DNA from 4 places in the Rhizobium sp. P1_E6 genome. Region 4 is predicted to be linked to each of the others. Evidence: predicted binding sites of a transcription regulator. Region 4 holds the regulator's gene; each other region holds the start of a gene.

The links. Region 4 encodes PhoB, which activates phosphate uptake and scavenging genes when phosphate is short. Its sites were predicted from a motif close to TGTCATNNANCTGTCAT; they were not measured.
Positions count from the first base shown of each region.
Region 1: a site for PhoB is predicted at 1,972-1,988, ahead of AC1D35_RS24345 (toxic anion resistance protein). Genes of this name have one in related genera too.
Region 2: a site for PhoB is predicted at 2,007-2,023, ahead of AC1D35_RS06295 (TIGR03364 family FAD-dependent oxidoreductase). Genes of this name have one in related genera too.
Region 3: a site for PhoB is predicted at 1,728-1,744, ahead of AC1D35_RS10100 (acid phosphatase). Genes of this name have one in related genera too.

Region 1 is NZ_JBFUBG010000063.1:28,878-33,209, forward strand. Features, by position in the region: gene AC1D35_RS24330 (hypothetical protein) at 1-362, opposite strand, end outside; gene AC1D35_RS24335 (hypothetical protein) at 359-832, opposite strand; gene AC1D35_RS24340 (cell envelope integrity EipB family protein) at 1,105-1,944, shown strand; gene AC1D35_RS24345 (toxic anion resistance protein) at 2,150-3,226, shown strand; gene AC1D35_RS24350 (VWA domain-containing protein) at 3,238-4,332, shown strand, end outside.
Region 2 is NZ_JBFUBG010000007.1:41,342-45,673, forward strand. Features, by position in the region: gene phnX (phosphonoacetaldehyde hydrolase) at 56-835, opposite strand; gene AC1D35_RS06295 (TIGR03364 family FAD-dependent oxidoreductase) at 832-1,962, opposite strand; gene AC1D35_RS06300 (M14 family metallopeptidase) at 2,067-3,128, opposite strand; gene AC1D35_RS06305 (2'-5' RNA ligase family protein) at 3,199-3,807, opposite strand; gene AC1D35_RS06310 (ParA family protein) at 3,982-4,332, opposite strand, start outside.
Region 3 is NZ_JBFUBG010000014.1:15,776-20,107, forward strand. Features, by position in the region: gene AC1D35_RS10090 (organic hydroperoxide resistance protein) at 1-317, shown strand, start outside; gene AC1D35_RS10095 (cytochrome-c peroxidase) at 377-1,675, opposite strand; gene AC1D35_RS10100 (acid phosphatase) at 1,889-3,433, shown strand; gene AC1D35_RS10105 (aldo/keto reductase) at 3,497-4,332, opposite strand, start outside.
Region 4 is NZ_JBFUBG010000006.1:11,098-15,429, reverse strand. Features, by position in the region: gene AC1D35_RS05480 (LysR family transcriptional regulator) at 362-1,285, shown strand; gene phoB (phosphate regulon transcriptional regulator PhoB) at 1,564-2,247, opposite strand; gene phoU (phosphate signaling complex protein PhoU) at 2,379-3,092, opposite strand; gene pstB (phosphate ABC transporter ATP-binding protein PstB) at 3,137-3,952, opposite strand; gene pstA (phosphate ABC transporter permease PstA) at 3,967-4,332, opposite strand, start outside.

The sequences.
Region 1 (4,332 bases), on a different contig from region 4:
TCTGGCACCCTCTCGATGACAGGGGGTGGAAATAGGGGGAAGGGGGCGTCAACGAGTGGTGACATTTGCATGGGCATATCCGGCAGTTCTTCAAGGTTTGCGAACCCGGTCAACCACTGCTGAGTCAATTCCGGCTTGATCAGCCTACTTTCGACTGTCAGGAATTTACCCGAGGGGATTACGAACATTGCGATCCCCGGGCCTTCGTGCTGGCCGATCTGACTGACGTAGCCATTCTCATCGACTTTCCACGGGTGGATGGTCACACTAGAGTTGGCAATCTGTTTCTTGAAGACGCCCTTTCGTTCGAGCTTCTCTCGGCGTTTTAGAATCCTGTCGAGCGTCGAGTCAGCGGTCGTCATTCCTCAACTGGCCCCTGTGGCAATGGTGCTGCGTCTATACGCTTGCCGGTCTCAAGCATGTGAGCCAGGTGTTTGTTCTCGCGCTCAAGGAAAGCCCGCGCTAGTTCGAGGTCGGCGATCTTAGTGGACTGATCGGCGGCAACGGTTTTCATGATCATATCCAGATCAGCACGCGAGATCGCCTGCTTAGCGAATAGGTGAAGTGCCACCCCTAATCCTGACAACTGTTCGACAAAGACCGACGCCAGTTGTTCTAGCGCCTGCTCATCACCCTTGAAGAATTGGTCTTCGTCAGCCCGCGCAGTCTTGTCGATATACTCAGCCGCTTCCTTTCGAGTGCGATAGTCGGTACAATTCTGTGCGAGCGAGGCGAGGGTCTTGCGGGCTTCCTGTACTTGATCCGCTGAAAACCCACGCAATGCTCGCTTGACAGAGGCGGGCAATGGTGGTGGGGGAGGTAGCGTGTCCATGTTTTTCTGTTCCATCATAGGAATAGCGGATACCGCTATACATGCGCATACGATGGGTGAATTTTTGGGGGTACGCAACAGGGTACTGGAAACCGTTGCAGGATTAACTGTCTGAAACTAAACCGGAATAAGTGTTCAATTGACAGTTCTTCAAAAATTATGCATCAAGACTAGAATCTTTAATGTGACAGTTTCGAGCCTCGACTTGGCCGCCTCGATTTGGCCGAAACGGTTCTTATAACATCGCGGACGAGTCCAACAGGAGTTAATGAATGTTCCGATCGTCACTTGCCGCTCTTCTCCTCGCAAGCGTTTCCGCCAATGTCTCCGCGGCCGCGCCGGCGACGAGCGCTGTGATCGCGACCGGGCTCGTTGCTCACCGCGCGGTTTACGACCTGGAACTGAAGGACGCCTCGGAACGCTCCGGCATCTCCTCCATGTACGGCCGTATGGTCTATGAGTTCGACGGCAATTATTGCGAAGGCTTCACCACGAATTTCCGCTTCGTCACCCAGATCGACACGGGCGATAGCGTGCGCGTCAGCGACCAGCAGACCAAGACCTTCGAGAGCCTGAAGGACGGCAAGTTCACCTTCGACACGAAGTCCTTCACCGACGACCAGCTCGACAAGGAAGTCAACGGCGCGGCCGAGGATAAGCCGGAAGGCGTGAAGGTCGACCTGACGCAGCCGGCTAGCCGCGAGCTGCAGCTCGCCGAAAGCCGGTTCCCGACCGAGCATATGCTCGATGTCATCCAGAACGCCAAAGACGGCAAGCGCTTCTTCGAAGCTCGCGTTTTCGATGGCTCTGATGACGGCGACAAATCACTGGTCACCACGACCATCGTCGGCAAGCAGGAAACCCCGGCCACCGATGAGGCCGATGCCGGCAATGCCGGCCAGTTCTCCAAGACCGCCTTCTGGCCGGTGACGATCTCTTATTTCAACGAGAATGCCAAATCGGACACTCTGCCGGTCTACCGCATGTCGTTCAAGCTCTATGAGAACGGCATCACGCGCGACCTGACGATGGACTACGGCGATTTCGTGCTGACCGGCAAGCTCGCCAATCTCGAACTTCTCGACAAGAAGGCCGCGCCGACCTGCCAGTAAGGCGGGTTTTGTCGCTCCTTAACCAACTGTCATAAAAGCGTATTTCTAGTGCAGCTAAACTGTCGTCCCGAGATGAGTCATCGCGGGCCGGTACGTGTGGAAGTCTGCCTTTTCCGACCCTGCAGCGTGGATGGCCCATTTGCTACGACAATGGGTTTGCAATTCGTAAGACCAATTGCGCCACAAGCCGAGAAAGACGACCCGAATGGCCGATACCGATCTCGCGACTATGCAGAATGCCTCTCTGCCGGCGATTGCCGCCGATCCCTCCGAAATAGCCCGCATCACCGATAATATCAGTATCACTGACCGCGCCGGAATCTCCGTCTTCGGAGACCGGGCGCAGCAGTCTGTGAGCGACTATTCCGACAGGATCCTGCGCGAGGTGCGCAACAAGGATCTCGGTGAGGTCGGCAAGCTTCTAACCGACATCATCCTGAAATCGAAGAGCCTCGATCCTGCGTCGTTGAAGGAGAAGGGTTTCCTCAGCCGCATGTTCCTCTCTGCCCAGGCACGCCTCGAACGCTTCAAGGAAGAGTTCGAGGATGTCGCGGGTCAGATCGACCGTATCGGGCTGGAACTCGACCGCCACAAGGATACGCTGCGCCGTGATATCGCCTTGCTCGACGATCTGCATGAGGAGACGAAACAGTCGATCATCCGGCTCGACGCCTATGTGCAGGCCGGCAAGAATTTCGCTGACCATTTCCGTGCGATCGAGTTGCCGAAACTGAAGAGCGCAGCCGATGCCGCGACGTCGGCGCCCGGCGACGGCATGCTGGAAGCGCAGACCTATCAGGACAGCGTCCAGGCGCTCGACCGACTGGAGAAACGCATCTTCTATCTGCAGCAGGCTCGTCAGCTCGGCATCCAGCAGCTTCCGCAGATCCGCATCGTCCAGGCTGGCGACGAGACGCTGATCGAGAACCTTCAGGCCACCTCGGCACTGACGGTTCCGGCCTGGAAGCAGAAGATGGTCATTCTGCTCGGGCTTAGCAGGCAGAAATCGGCCCTCGATCTGCAGAAGACGGTCACCGACGCCACCAATGACATGATCCGCCAGGCCTCCGAAATGATGAAGGATCAGGCGATCGCCATCGAGCAGCAGTCGCAGCGCGGCATCGTTGATATGGAGACGCTTGCCAAGGCCAATCAGGATCTGATCGACACTGTAACCGGCGTGCTGCGCGTCCAGGAGGAGGGCCGTAAGAAGCGCGCTGAGGCCGAGCAGCATATGGAACAACTGACGATCGACCTCAAGAAGGCGATGACACAGGCGTGACCGGCAAAAACATGATCCGATCACTCGTCTCCGCACTGGCGCTGTCTGGTCTGGCGGCGCTGGCCGGCTGCGATGCTTTCAGCAGCGGCCCTGACTTTTCGATCGTTTCCGGGTCGGAAAACACCGTCCTCCAGCCGATCGTCGAGGAATTCTGCAAGGAGAAGCACGCGACCTGCTCCTTCAAATATGAGGGCACGCTCGATATCGGCCTCGCGCTGCAAAGCGATCAGGGCGTTGAGCAGGACGCCGTCTGGCCCGCTTCCAGCGTCTGGGTCGACATGTTCGACACAAGGCGCAGGGTCAAGGACCTGACGTCGGTGGCGCAGACGCCCGTCATCCTCGGTGTGCGCAAGTCGAAGGCCGAACAGCTCGGCTGGATCGGAAAGGATGTCTTCGTGAAGGATATCTTGGCAGCGGTGGATAGCGGCTCGCTGAAGTTTCTGATGACATCAGCCACTCAGTCGAATTCAGGAGCCAGCGCCTATCTCGCCATGCTCTCAAGCGCGCTCGGCAACAAGCCGGTGATCGAGCCCGGCGATCTCGACGACAAGACGGTCCAGGACACCGTTCGAAGCCTGCTTGCCGGCGTTGCGCGCTCCTCCGGCTCTTCGGGCTGGCTCGCCGACCTCTATACGGATTCCGCTGGCAAGGGCACGATCTACGATGCCATGTGGAACTACGAGGCGGTCATCAAGGAAACCAACGACAAACTGTCAGGCATGGGCAAGGAGCCGCTTTACGCCATCTATCCCGCCGATGGCGTGGCGATGGCGGATTCACCGATCGGTTTCGTCGATCATGGCCGCGGCGCCGAGGTACAGACCTTCTTCAAGGATCTGCTTGCCTATTTACGTTCGCCCTATGTCCAGAAGAAGATCGCCGAAACCGGCCGCCGCCTGCCGCTCGGCAGTGTGACTGCGCAGCCGGAGCCGAGCTGGAACTTCGATCCCACGAGACTGGTGACAGCTATCCGCATGCCGGAACCAACGGTGATCCGCCAGGCACTCACGCTTTATCAGGCCGCACTTCGCAAGCCGTCGCTGACGGCGCTCTGCCTCGACTTCTCCGGCTCGATGCAGGGAGACGGCGAGAAGAGTCTGCAGGAG
Region 2 (4,332 bases), on a different contig from region 4:
CTGTTTCGGCAGGGAGATATCACGGCGGATAAGCGCTGCAAACGTCGTTCGGCGTTTATCCCTCGAGCTCTTCGATGAGCGCCGGCAGGTCGGCCACGGTCTCGATAATGTAGTCGGCGCCGGCGGCGATCAGTTTCTCGCCGATCCTTTTGTGCAGCTCGGCCCGCGCCTCCGGCGAAAGCGCATCCACTTCTTCGGGCGTCAGGCCGGCTTCATTGCCGGAGAGCGTTACGCCGACCGTCACGCAGCCGGCGGCAGCACCTTCGGCAATACCCGGTTCCGTATCGTCGACCTTCAGGACGGCAGAGGCCGGATAGACCATCAGATCGACGAAGCATTTGTACATGCCGATCGGCGTCGGCCGGCCGAGCGGCAGGTCATCGGCGCAGATCAGGTTGTCGGGCGCATAGCCCTGTTCGGCGGCAAGCGGCAGCACGCGCTCCATGATCGAGCGCGTATAGCCGGTGGTCGAGCCGATCTTCATCTGCCGCTCACGCAAGTACTCGATCGTCCTCAGCGCGCCCGGTACCAGTGCGCAGTAATTGCTCACGACCGCCTCGTTGAGCGGCACGAAGAGTTCGTAGACCTTATCGATTGCCGATTCGTCAGGGGAGGTACCGCATGCAGCCTGCCAGCGGGCGGCAATATGCGGCTCGGCCAGCATTGCCGCAATATGCGCGCGCTTTGGAAGCCCCATCGGTTTGCGGGCATCGGCGATCGTCACTTCGATGCCGAACTTGCCGAAGGTTTCCACAAAGGCGCCCATCGGCGCGAAGGAGCCAAAATCGATGACCGTGCCGGCCCAGTCGAAGACCACTGCCTTGAATTGCGTCATGCTGCGCTCCCGTAAAGATCTTCGATGGTTTCCTCGCCGATGCCGAAAGCAGTGGATGCACCGCAGCCCGCCGTGACCACGACGATGCGCAACGCGTCGGAAGGCTTGTCGGTGAACCGCCAGCGGTCCGGGGCGGAGGCATAGGTGCCGATCCAACGCTCGGTGATGAAGCGTCCCGGCAGGTTGAGCACGGTGTCCAACTCGTCGAGGATCAGCCTGTCGACCCGCTCCAGCCCAAAGGGATCGGGCGTTTCGGAATAATGATGGCTGTCGCCGACGACGAGCGAGCCGTCCTCCGACTGCGTGACGATCAGATGGATGCCGTTTTCGCGCTCGGGCTTGAATTCCCGGTCGAGCCTCGCCTTGAGCACAGTCGCCTCCGGTAACTCGGCATAGCCGAGATAGCGTCCAAGCCCGAGATCGGACATGACGGCTGTGCCGAGCGAAACCCGTTGCGCCGGAACGACGCGCATCATCTGCAGTTTGCAGCGCGTTACGTTGAAAGCAGCGATCCGGTCGGCAAACAGGCTCTTGAAATCATCGCCCGGGCAGACGACCACTGTTTCCGCCTCGATCACCCCTGCAGTCGTTTCGACTCGCGGCGGTTCGACGGCACTCACCGCCGTGGAGCGGCGGAACTCGATGCCGTATTTGACTTCAAGATACCGCGCGAGCAGGGGAATGGCAGTTCGGGACTCCACGCGCAGCTCATGCGGGCTGTAGAGTGTAAACGGCGCTGCCTCCGGCCGCAGCGCCGGCACGAGCCGCCGTGCTTCGTCGACCGTCAGTCTTTCGCAGCCTTCTCCCATTTCGGTCCGCAGAAAGGCATCGATCACGCCTTCGGATTCGTCGAGCCTCGCTGCCAGCAAAAGCCCGCGCTGCAGGACATCGATGCCGGCCTCGTCCACCACTTCGGCCCAGATATCACGGGCCTTCCGTGCCTTGCCCCAGCAGTCGCCAGCCTGCTGGCCGGTCACCGTCACAAATCCGAAATTGCGCACCGAGGCGCCGTTTGCCTGTGCGTCGCGGTCTATAACCACAACGCGTTTGCCGCGCTTTGCCGCCGCCAGCGCATGCGCCAGCCCGATAATTCCTGCGCCGACGATCGCAACGTCGTATTGCGGCATGAAAGCTCCTTCGCAACATGTCTGCAACGGCTTGGCGGATTATCTTGAAGCCTGTGTGACAGTTGCGCGGAGCCTTACATTCGCGTGTGGAAAAGAACGCCGGTTCAGTCTTCCAGCGCGCCGGCCCTCCGCGTCGCCTTGCTCGGCCGGTCGGCCGCGATCTTCACTATGTCGCCTCGCCGGCGCACCAGCCGATCGGACGTGCGGGTCAGCAGCAGCCCGCCCTGCGGCGCCAGGATGTGGATATCGCCTTCGGCAAAGCCGGGTCGGGTGATGATCGTCGCCAGAAGCTCTCCTTCAGAAACACGTTCGCCGATATTGCGATGGAACAACACTGTGCCACCCTGCGGCGCGCGCACGATCTCGACATTGTCGAGCGGCACGGCCGGTCCGAAGAAGGTCTTGTCACCGCCTGCCCGGCCGTTGACGACACCACGCCCGATCAGGAATTGCAGCAGGCCTTCGGCGTCTTTTGCGGCCATATCGGGATAGACGTCGCGCCGGCCGCGCAGCTCCACCGTCACCGAAAGCTTGCCCGGAAGCTTTGTCTTGCGCTCGCCTGGCACCTCATATTTCCAGGCAAAACCGACCGCTTCTTCAAAGGCGGAGCTTTCGCCATCAGAAAGCAGCACTGCTTCCATGTCGAGCGCATTGGCAAGGTCCGCTGCCTCCGGCCAGAAGGCCTCATCGATATAGGCATATTGCAGCGATTCATCATCGCAATGCAGATCGAGCACCAGATCGGCCCCGAGTGCCATGTCAATCAGCTTTCGCTTCAATCGATCTGTAGCCGGATAATCATCGAGACCGTCAAGCAACTCCTCCCGGTCGCGAACCGAGATCAGCGGAAAATCCCGATTGAAATTGGTCCGCGATCCCAAATCGAAGCGGCCCTGCAACTCGCCGAAATGCGATTGCGCCGCCCCGATCGGATTTGCCTGCGGCACGAGCGTGATATCGCCGGCGATACGTCCTTCGCTTTCTGCTTGCCCGAGTTGAAGGCAGAGAAAATGCGCAAGCGCCGTTCCCGGCAGTTCATTGGAATGCAACGCGGCCTGGATATAGACCTTCGGCGCCGCCGGATCGCTTCCCCTGAAGCGCATGACCGGCAACCGCCATTCGATGCCGGGCGTATCGCCGGGGATGATGATCTCTGAAACGTCCACTGTCTTGCTCCGCATGTGCATATTGAGTGGGGAGTTTTAGGCGAATCCCCACCCGCGGTGCAAGCGCAGCTCAGCCGATGAGAGGCCACCGGTTGATGACGTGATGCTCGCTCTTCCCGTAGATACTGTGAATCAGCAGGAACTCCTGGACGGTCCAGCGCACAGGTCGGTCAAGCTTTTCAGGCAGCACGGTCTTGCGATCATAGACCATCGTCATGTGCGGCGTCAGATGTCCGCCAACATTATAGGGTAGCCCGGCCTCGTAGAGACCTTCTTGAATTTGGTTGCGAAGATCCAGCAGGCCTTCGTTTTCTTGCCTGCCACAGATGACGAAAGCCTGCGCTTGGCCAGGATGCTTGAAGCTCATGGCCTCGTCGAGAACAATTTCGAACGGCTGGGCACGCACTGTCGCGGCGACTTGTTCAGCGCCGAACACGATATCATCCGGGAGCCGACGGTAGGCGCCAATGCCGTTCAGCGTGACATGAAGCACTGCGTTGGGCCGCGAGGGGCCGGTCAGAGAATGTCTATTGCGATACATTTGCGCGATGTCCAGCGCCTCGGATGCCGCTTCGATGGTTGGACGAAGCGCGAAGAAAATCCTGTCGTGAAATTCTCCGACAAGATCGGATTTCTTCTGCGGGCCTGCGCTATTCGGATCGAGTGGAAAATGAGGCATTTGAACTACGGACTACATCGCCCGCCTCCTTGTTTCGACAAGGAGGAGCATAACCGGATTGACATTATAGTCAAAAACAAAACATGAACAAAATGTTTTGTATGGATATTAAAGACAGAAACGGCTGCCGCAAGGCAGCCGTTTGTTGGCGTCAATCAAGCGTTGAGGCAAGCCTTATGCAGCGTTCTTGACGAGCTCAACCGCCTTCTTGGGAGACCTGGTGCGGGCTGCCTTCGGCGGCGCGAGACGAAGAACATCGTCTGCCAGCAAGCGGGCATTGTCTTGCGCCTTGTCGAGATTGCTGACACGGGCAGGGTCCATCGTGTAGAGGCTGCCGCCGGAAACGAACATATCGCGATAGGCGGCACGCTCGATCAGCGCCGTGTCGATGACATTGACTTGTTGCTTGGCGAGCAGACCCTTTACGGCGAGCAATGCGCGCGTCGTGATGATCGAGCTGATGCGGGTCAGCACGACCGAATGCGGGATGCGAATATCATGCTGGGCCGCGAGCTGCTTCAAGAT
Region 3 (4,332 bases), on a different contig from region 4:
TCGGCGGCGACGGCGCAACAGGCACCAATCCCGAACAGCTTTTCGCGGCCGGTTACTCGGCCTGCTTCCTTGGTGCCTTGAAATTTGTAGCCGGCAAGGAAAAGGTCAAGATTCCCGAGGAAACAACGGTTTCCGCAACCGTCGGCATCGGCCCGCGTGAAGATGGCGGTGGCTTCGGCATCGAAGTTGCGCTGACGGTCAACATCCCCGGCGTCGATCGTGAAACCGCCGAAAAGCTCGCTGCCGCAGCCCACATCGTTTGCCCCTACAGCCACGCCATGCGCACCTCGACCGAAGTTCCGGTCACGGTTGCCTGATTATTCTGTGATATCGATCGACAAGGGCCGGGGCATCGCTCCGGCCTTTGCTTTTGAATTCAATGTATTGCTTGCCGCGTCGGGCCTGGAAGCTGGTCCGCATCGGTCAGCGTGCCCAAGAAGGCGACGATATCGTCGATTTCCGATTCCGTCAGTGCGGGTGGATCGCCGGGCTTGCGGCCGAAGGGCGGGTCCTGGTTGAGATTGTCCCAATAGACCTGCGGAACGTCATCATATTTGCGGATCGTGCCGTCGGCATTTTTCGGGTACCAGCGGCCGGGATCGCTGTCGCGCGTGGCGTAGAAGGAAACGACGTCACGCAGCGAATGGAAGTAGCCATTGTGGAAGAAGCTCTTCTTCAGCGCCACATTGCGCAGCGTCGGCGTGCGGAACAGCGCGCAATAGTCCGCCCGGTCCTTGAAGTCGGTACGCTCAGGTCCGCAAAGGCCGAGATCATGATAGTTCGGATTGCTGTTGGCCGGGATCGCCATGTTGCGCGGCACAGCCAGCCCTAGGAAGCCGAAATCGGAAAATTGCGGCGGCTCGCCGTCATTGGCGGGCTCGCTCAGATGGCAGCTTGAACAGTTGCCCTTGGCCGGATCTTCAAAGAGTTCGCGGCCATGCAACTCCTGCGCCGTCAGTGTGCCCTTGCCGGCGAGGAAGGCGTCATAGCGGCTGGAGTAGGGGTAGAAATCCGGCCCGCTCTGCTCGAAGGTGCTGAGCGCCTCAACTGCACCCTGAAAGGCATCCCCGGCATTGCCGAAGACATCCTGGCCGAAAATCGCCCGCAAATCCTCGGCATAGGACGCCTTGTTGAGCGAGGCGACGACCTCAGCTTCATCCTTGTTGCCCATTTCGAAGGGCGACAGCAGCGGGATCTTCGCCTGATCGGAGCCGTGGTCCACGCGCCCATCCCAGGTCAGGCCGCCGGTCGGCCCGTTGTCGATGCTCTCGTCGCCTTCGTCCTCGGAATCGTAGAAGTGTTCGGTGAAGGAGGGTGTGGCCTGCAGGTAGCGTAGCGTCGGCACGGCACGCATGCCCGGCTGGTCCATATGCGGCCCGCCCATTTCGACCGGCGTTGCGCCAGCCGGAGCGAAGCCATGATGTGGATCGTGGCAGGAGGCGCAGGCCTGCACGCCGGAGGCGGAAAGCGAGGCATCGAAGAACATTTTGCGGCCGAGCTCCGTAAGCGCTTCGGCGCGCGCATAGGCGTCGGCTCGCGACATGGGGCCGGGGTGCACGCCCCCGATGACGGTCGCGCTGCTTTGCCGCAGGGGCAGAAGGCTCAAACCGAGCGCGGTGGCGGCCAAACCGAGCGCCAGACCGGATCGCAAGAGCCAGATAATCTTTGCCGCCATATGAAAGATTCCAATGAGTTAACATCGTCTACCCCCATGATCGAACCTGACTGCAACAGATTGATGACGCGCGCCTTTCGACCGCAGGTGCGACCTGCCCAATGTCACAAAGTTGATAGACGGCGGGAATAGCGTCTCGCTTGCGCTCGGTCTTTCTATTTCCGCCGGGCGCTCCTCTAGCCACGCCCCCTTAGCCATGAGGTATCCCCCGCCATGACCAGACTGAAGTTCCTGCGCAATCTTTCGCTGGCCGGTTCGGCCCTGCTGCCGCTGGTATCAGCCACAGCCGCCCTTGCCGCACCTGCAGGCATGGACAAGATCGAGAATATCGTTGTCATCTACGCCGAAAACCGCAGTTTCGATAACCTCTATGGCAGCTTTCCGGGCGCCAATGGCCTCGCCAATGCCAGCGAAAGCCAGGCACGCCAGCTCGATCGCGACGGCGCGCCGCTGGCGGAGCTGCCGCCTTCCTGGGGCGGCCTGACCGCCAAGGGTGTGACGCCCGCAATCACCGAGGCGCAGTCCGCTCACCTCGCCAATGCCGTCTTCTCGATCGACGATCCCAGAGGCTTCGCGCAGGCGACAAATGTCATCACCCGTGACCTCTGGCACCGCTTCTATCAGGAGCAGATGCAGATCGACGGCGGCAAGAACGACAAGTTCGTCGCCTGGGCCGATTCCGGCAGCCTCGTCATGGGCCACTATGACGGCTCGATCCTGCCCATGTGGCAGGTCGCCAAGAAATACGTCATCGCCGATAATTTCTTCCAGGGCGGCTTCGGCGGCTCCTTCTTCAATCACTTCCAGTTGATCTGCGCCTGCGCGCCCTATTATGCCGATGCGGACAAGAGCCCGGCCAAGCCGACCATCGCCAAGGTGGATGCTGACGGCATCTCGCTGATCCCGGCCGACAACGGCCCGAAATCGGCCCTCGACGGCGCTCCGAAATTCGTCTCCGACGGCAACCTCACGCCGGATTTCTACGCCGTCAACACCATGCAGCCGCCTTACCAGCCGAGCGCCAACGCCCCTGCCAAGGATGGCGATGCCGCCTACGCCGATCCCTCGCAGCCGAACACCTTACCACCGCAGCACGAGATCACCATCGGCGACCTGCTATCGCTGAAGGGCATCACCTGGGCCTGGTATGGCGGCGCCTGGCAGGCAGCCCTCGACGGCAAGAACGCCACGCCTGTGCCGAACTTCCAGTTCCATCATCAGCCGTTCAACTATTTCGCCAATTTCGCGCCGGGCACGCCCGCCCGCGCCGAGCATCTGAAGGATGGCGGCCTCGGCGGCGAAGCCTTCACGAAGGATATCGACGACGGTAAGCTGCCGGCCGTTTCCTTCTACAAACCGCAGGGCAACCTCAACGAGCATGGCGGTTATGCCGATGTTTCGAGCGGCGACCAGCACCTCGCGGACTTGGTCTCGCATCTCGAAAAGAGCCCGCAATGGGAGCACATGCTGGTCATCGTCACCTATGACGAAAACGGTGGTTTCTGGGATCACGTTGCCCCGCCGAAGGCCGATCGCTGGGGGCCGGGCAATCGCATCCCGGCCTTCGTCATCTCGCCCTACGCCAAGGGCGGCATGGTCGATCATACCCAGTACGACACGACCTCGATCTTGCGCCTGATCACCGCCCGATACGACCTGCCGGTTCTGCCGGGCCTGCTCGCCCGCGACAAGGCGCTTGCGTTGAACAATGAGCCGCCGATGGGCAACCTGACGGCAGCGCTTGATCTGACGCGCTGATCGTCGCGACAACGCTATGTCTTCTCCCCACAGATTGGGGAGAAGACTTCGACTTCCGGATGTTTATCCGTTGAGCGTCCGCATGCCGATTTCGCCGTAGCGATCTCCGACGGCGCGGGGCAGGGCCCTGGCGATTTCCTCGATATCTCCAGGTGTAAGATCAACGCCAGCCGCTCCAAGATTCTCGTCCAGTCGCGCGCGGCGGCGGGTGCCGGGAATGGGCACGATATTTTCGCCCTGAACCATCACCCACGCGAGAGCCAGTTGCGCCGGTGTAGCGCCCTTGCGGCGCGCAATCTCTTCGAACACGGCGACGAGTTCGAGATTGCGCCTGAAATTGTCACCCATGAACCACGGCGAGGTCCGCCTGTAGTCATCGGGCGCGAGTTCATCGACGGACTTGATCGCGCCGGACAGGAAGCCGCGTCCGAGCGGCGAATAGGCCACAAGCCCAATCCCGAGTTCACGAAGCGTCTGCAACACGCCGTCTTCCGGATCGCGCGACCATGGTGAATATTCGCTTTGAACGGCGGTAATGGGATGTACGGCGTGTGCCCGGCGGATTGTGTCAGCGCGGGCTTCCGACAGGCCGATATGTCTGACCTTGCCGGCTTCGACGAGCTCCTTCATCGCACCCACTGTCTCTTCAATCGGCGTATCGGGATCGACACGGTGGAGATAGTAGAGATCGATATGGTCGACGCCGAGCCGCCATAGAGACCCTTCGCAGGATGCTTTTGCATATTCGGGCCGTCCGTTGGCCGTCTGGGCGCTGACGCCTGGTATCGCTCCAGCTGCGCGCACGATGCCGAACTTGGTTGCCAGCACCACTTGGTCGCGCCGGTCCTTGATCGCCTCCCCCACGAGTTCCTCGTTGGTGTGCGGGCCATAGCTATCGG
Region 4 (4,332 bases):
CTGTTAAACATTCATTGGAAGATAATAAATCACTAAATAAAGCCATCCATCCACGCGCTATTGCAATAGCCGACGCAAGATTGCCACGCATGCCTCATCTTTCGAGGCCCAGGCACATGATCCGACACAAGAATTGGTCAGTCTCACATAATGTAGGTCAGCGCCGATAATTGCGGGTCACGACAGGTAGGCTTTTAGACATTTAGCTTTCCTTCTCTGACTGGACACAGTTGACTGCGAAATACTTCCGATGAAGCATTCGACTATGTCCCTAGATTGCGGCGTTAATTAAATCCCCCTTTTATCAAGGACAAATACCTTGTACGTTCGAGCTATGCCTTAAAGGCATAGCGGGGACGCGATGGAACTCAGGCATTTGCGCTATTTTATTGCTGTTGCGGAAGAGGGAAGCTTACTGACCGCAGCCGAGCGGCGGCTACACACTTCCCAGCCCTCACTCAGCAGGCAAATTCGCGATCTGGAAACCGAAGTCGGTGTAAAACTGCTGGAACGGCAGCCGCGCGGCGTGACGCTCACCGCCGCCGGTAAAGTGTTTCTTGATCACGCGCGGCTGGCGTTGTTGCAAGTCGAGGCGGCTGCGGAAGGGGCCCGGCGGGCAGAGCAGCCGCAAAAGCAGTCGTTCACTATCGGTTTTCTCGCAGGGCAAGAGGTCGTGTGGCTACCCCATGCACTGCGCATTATTCGTGAGGAAGCGCCGGAGGTTGAAATCATATTGTCCAGTCAGTCTTCCCCGGACCTTGCTCTGGCACTGATGCGAGGCAAGCTGGACGTCGCTTTCCTTCGCCCCGAGACGCAGAGTGTTGGTGTGTCGTTCAAGTTTTTAGCCAAGGAGCCACTGATCGCCGTGCTGCCGGCTGACCATCGCTTGACGTCGCAGAAAAAGATCCGGCCACAGGATCTTGCCCGCGAAACTTACGTCAGTTCGGCTAGAATTTCTCCGGTCTTGCAATCCGTGATCCAGGAGTACGCGTCGAACRTTGGGATCACACTCAAGGCAGAGTACGAAGGTGAAGGCCTACCATCAGCAATGTCGCTCGTCGTGTCTACAGGTGGAATAACGCTTATTCCGCTTTATGCGCAAAATATGCTGACGCCAAATGTCGTTGCCAGAGCACTTGAGGGTGTGCCTCCGACAATTGATCTCACCTTAGGATACAACGATTCAAATTCCTCACCTTTGCTCCGCCGATTTTTGTCTCGTTCTGATGAACTAGTCGCCAACGTACAAAATCAGAGCATCATCCGCTATGCTGAAGTTCCATAGCAGAGCTCACGCTCATCTTGGTGACGGCTTCGATTGGCTAGCGCCAGCAAGCCGACAGTCCCCTTCCGGCCCCAAATCAGTCGATGCTCAAGGCTCAGAGAATGTTCGCAATCGGCGCATAGCAGATGTCCCCGTCATCGCTTGAGCCCTCGCGATGCAAGGGGCATGTCGGTCAAGGCGTCAGCAAGCCAACGTCTACTCTTAAAAAGCCCACCCGAACAAACAAACGGGCCGCCCGGTTACCCAGACGACCCGTTCGTGACCTCCGATCACTCGGATCAGGCTTCCATGGAATATCCCGCGCCGCGGACGGTGCGGATGACATCCTGCATGTTGGAGAAATTCAGCGCCTTGCGCAGGCGGCCGACATGGACGTCGACGGTGCGTTCATCCACGTAGATATCGTGACCCCAGACGCCATCGAGAAGCTGCGAGCGGGAGAAGACCCTGCCCGGCGACGACATCAGGAATTCCAAGAGGCGGAATTCGGTCGGGCCGAGGCGGACTTCGCGGCTCTTGCGATGGACGCGATGGGTTTCGCGATCGAGCTCGATATCACCACACTTCAAAACGGTGGAGAGAACCTCCGGACGGGCGCGTCGCAGCATCGCCTTGACGCGGGCAACGAGTTCCGGCGTGGAGAAGGGCTTGACGACATAGTCATCCGCGCCGGTCGAGAGACCGCGAACGCGCTCGCTCTCTTCGCCGCGTGCCGTCAGCATGATGATCGGCAGACGCTCGGTTTCCGGCCGCATGCGCAGCCGGCGGCAGAGCTCGATGCCGGAAACGCCCGGCAGCATCCAGTCAAGGATGAGCAGGTCCGGGGTGCGCTCCTGAAGCCGGATTTCGGCCTCGTCGCCACGGAGGATCGTATCCACCTCGAAACCTTCAGCCTCGAGATTGTAGCGGAGAAGCACGCTGAGTGCCTCTTCATCTTCAACAACTGCAACTCTTGGGATCATGCGTGTCAGTCTCCTAATGCATGATCCTTAAACCGGGGGTGATTTAAGCAAGGGACCATGCAGGAACTCGGAATTGGCTGCGACCCTTGCGCGCCCCAGCGCGGGGCGCGCACGCAATCGGCAGGTCCAGATTACTCCGTCACCGCACCAACGGTATTGGAGCTGTCGTCCTTCGGACGCTCGCCCTCCGGCTGGGCGCCGGTTGCCATGTAGTAGATCGTCTCGGCGATGTTGGTTGCATGGTCGCCGATGCGCTCGATGTTCTTGGCGCAGAAGAGAAGATGCGTGCAGCTCGTGATGTTGCGCGGATCTTCCATCATGTAGGTCAGGAGTTCGCGGAACAGCGAAGTGTACATCGCGTCGATCTCGTCGTCGCGTTCGCGGATCGCATTCGCCTTGTCAGCTGAACGATTGGTGTAGACGTCGAGCACTTCCTTGAGCTGGACGAGCGCCAGTTCGGAGAGATGCTCGAGGCCGCGGGCGAGCTTGCGCGGAACGCCGGTGCTCTGCACCGCGATGACGCGCTTTGCCGTGTTCTTGCCGAGATCGCCGACGCGCTCGAGGTCGGCGGCGATGCGGATCGAACCCATGATCTCGCGAAGGTCGGAGGCCATCGGCTGGCGACGGGCGATCGTGACGATCGCCTTGTCGTTGATCTCGCGCTCGGCGTGATCGAGGATCACATCGTCGGAAATGACCTTCTGAGCAAGCGCGGTATCGCCGTTGACGAGCGCGCGGACAGCGTCGCCGCCCATCTGTTCGGCAAGACCACCCATCTCGGAAATGCGCCGGGACAGGAATTTCAGATCGTCATCGTAAGCAGAGAAAATATGTGTTGATGCCATGGGGCTTTGTCCTCGAAAATCGGGAAGGCTTCACATCGCCAAAATCAGCCGAAGCGACCCATGATGTAGTCCTGGGTACGCGGATCGTCCGGGTTGGTGAACATCTTGTCGGTATCGTTCTCCTCGACCAGGTTGCCGAGGTGGAACATAGCCGTGCGCTGCGATACGCGAGCGGCCTGCTGCATGGAATGCGTCACGATGACGATCGTGTAGTTTTCACGCAGCTCGTGGATCAGCTCTTCGACCTTGGCAGTTGCGATCGGGTCGAGCGCCGAGCAGGGCTCGTCCATCAGGATGACTTCCGGGCTGACGGCAACGGCGCGTGCGATGYACAGACGCTGCTGCTGACCGCCGGAAAGGCCGGTGCCGGATTCATGCACGCGATCCTTGACCTCATTCCAGAGGCCGGCGCGCTGCAGGCTCGTCTCGACAATCTGGTCGAGGTCGGCCTTGGACTTGGCAAGGCCATGGATGCGCGGACCGTAAGAAACGTTTTCATAGATCGTCTTCGGGAACGGGTTCGGCTTCTGGAAGACCATGCCGACGCGGGCGCGAAGTTCGACGACGTCGATGTCGGGATCGTAGATGTCGTCGCTATCGAGCGTGATCTTGCCGGTGACGCGGCAGCCGTCGATCGTGTCGTTCATGCGGTTCAGCGACCGCAGGAAGGTGGACTTGCCGCAGCCCGAGGGGCCGATCAGGGCGGTCACGGTGTTTTCGCGGACGTTCAGATTGACATCGAAAAGCGCACGCTTCTCGCCGTAATAAACGGAGACATCCTGACCGATCATCTTATACGGGACGTTGCTCATTTTCTGGTCCAGCGCCTTCTCGACTGCGGCTTCCGTCAACATGTTCATGATCTTTACTCCGTTTACCAGCGGCGCTCAAAGCGACGACGCAAGAGGATAGCTCCGAGGTTCATGACGATCAGGAACAGGAGCAGGACGATGATGGCACCCGAGGTTCTTTCCACGAAGGCGCGCTCGGCTTCATTGGCCCACATGTAGACCTGAACCGGGAGTGCCGTGGAAGGATCGAGCGGGCTGGACGGCGCCTGGGCGACGAAGGCGACCATACCGATCAGCAGCAGCGGCGCGGTTTCGCCGAGTGCGTGGGCAAGGCCGATGATCGTGCCGGTCAGGATGCCGGGCATGGCAAGCGGCAGCACATGGTGGAACACCATCTGCATCTTGGAAGCACCGAGGCCGAGGGCGGCCGAGCGGATCGACGGCGGCAC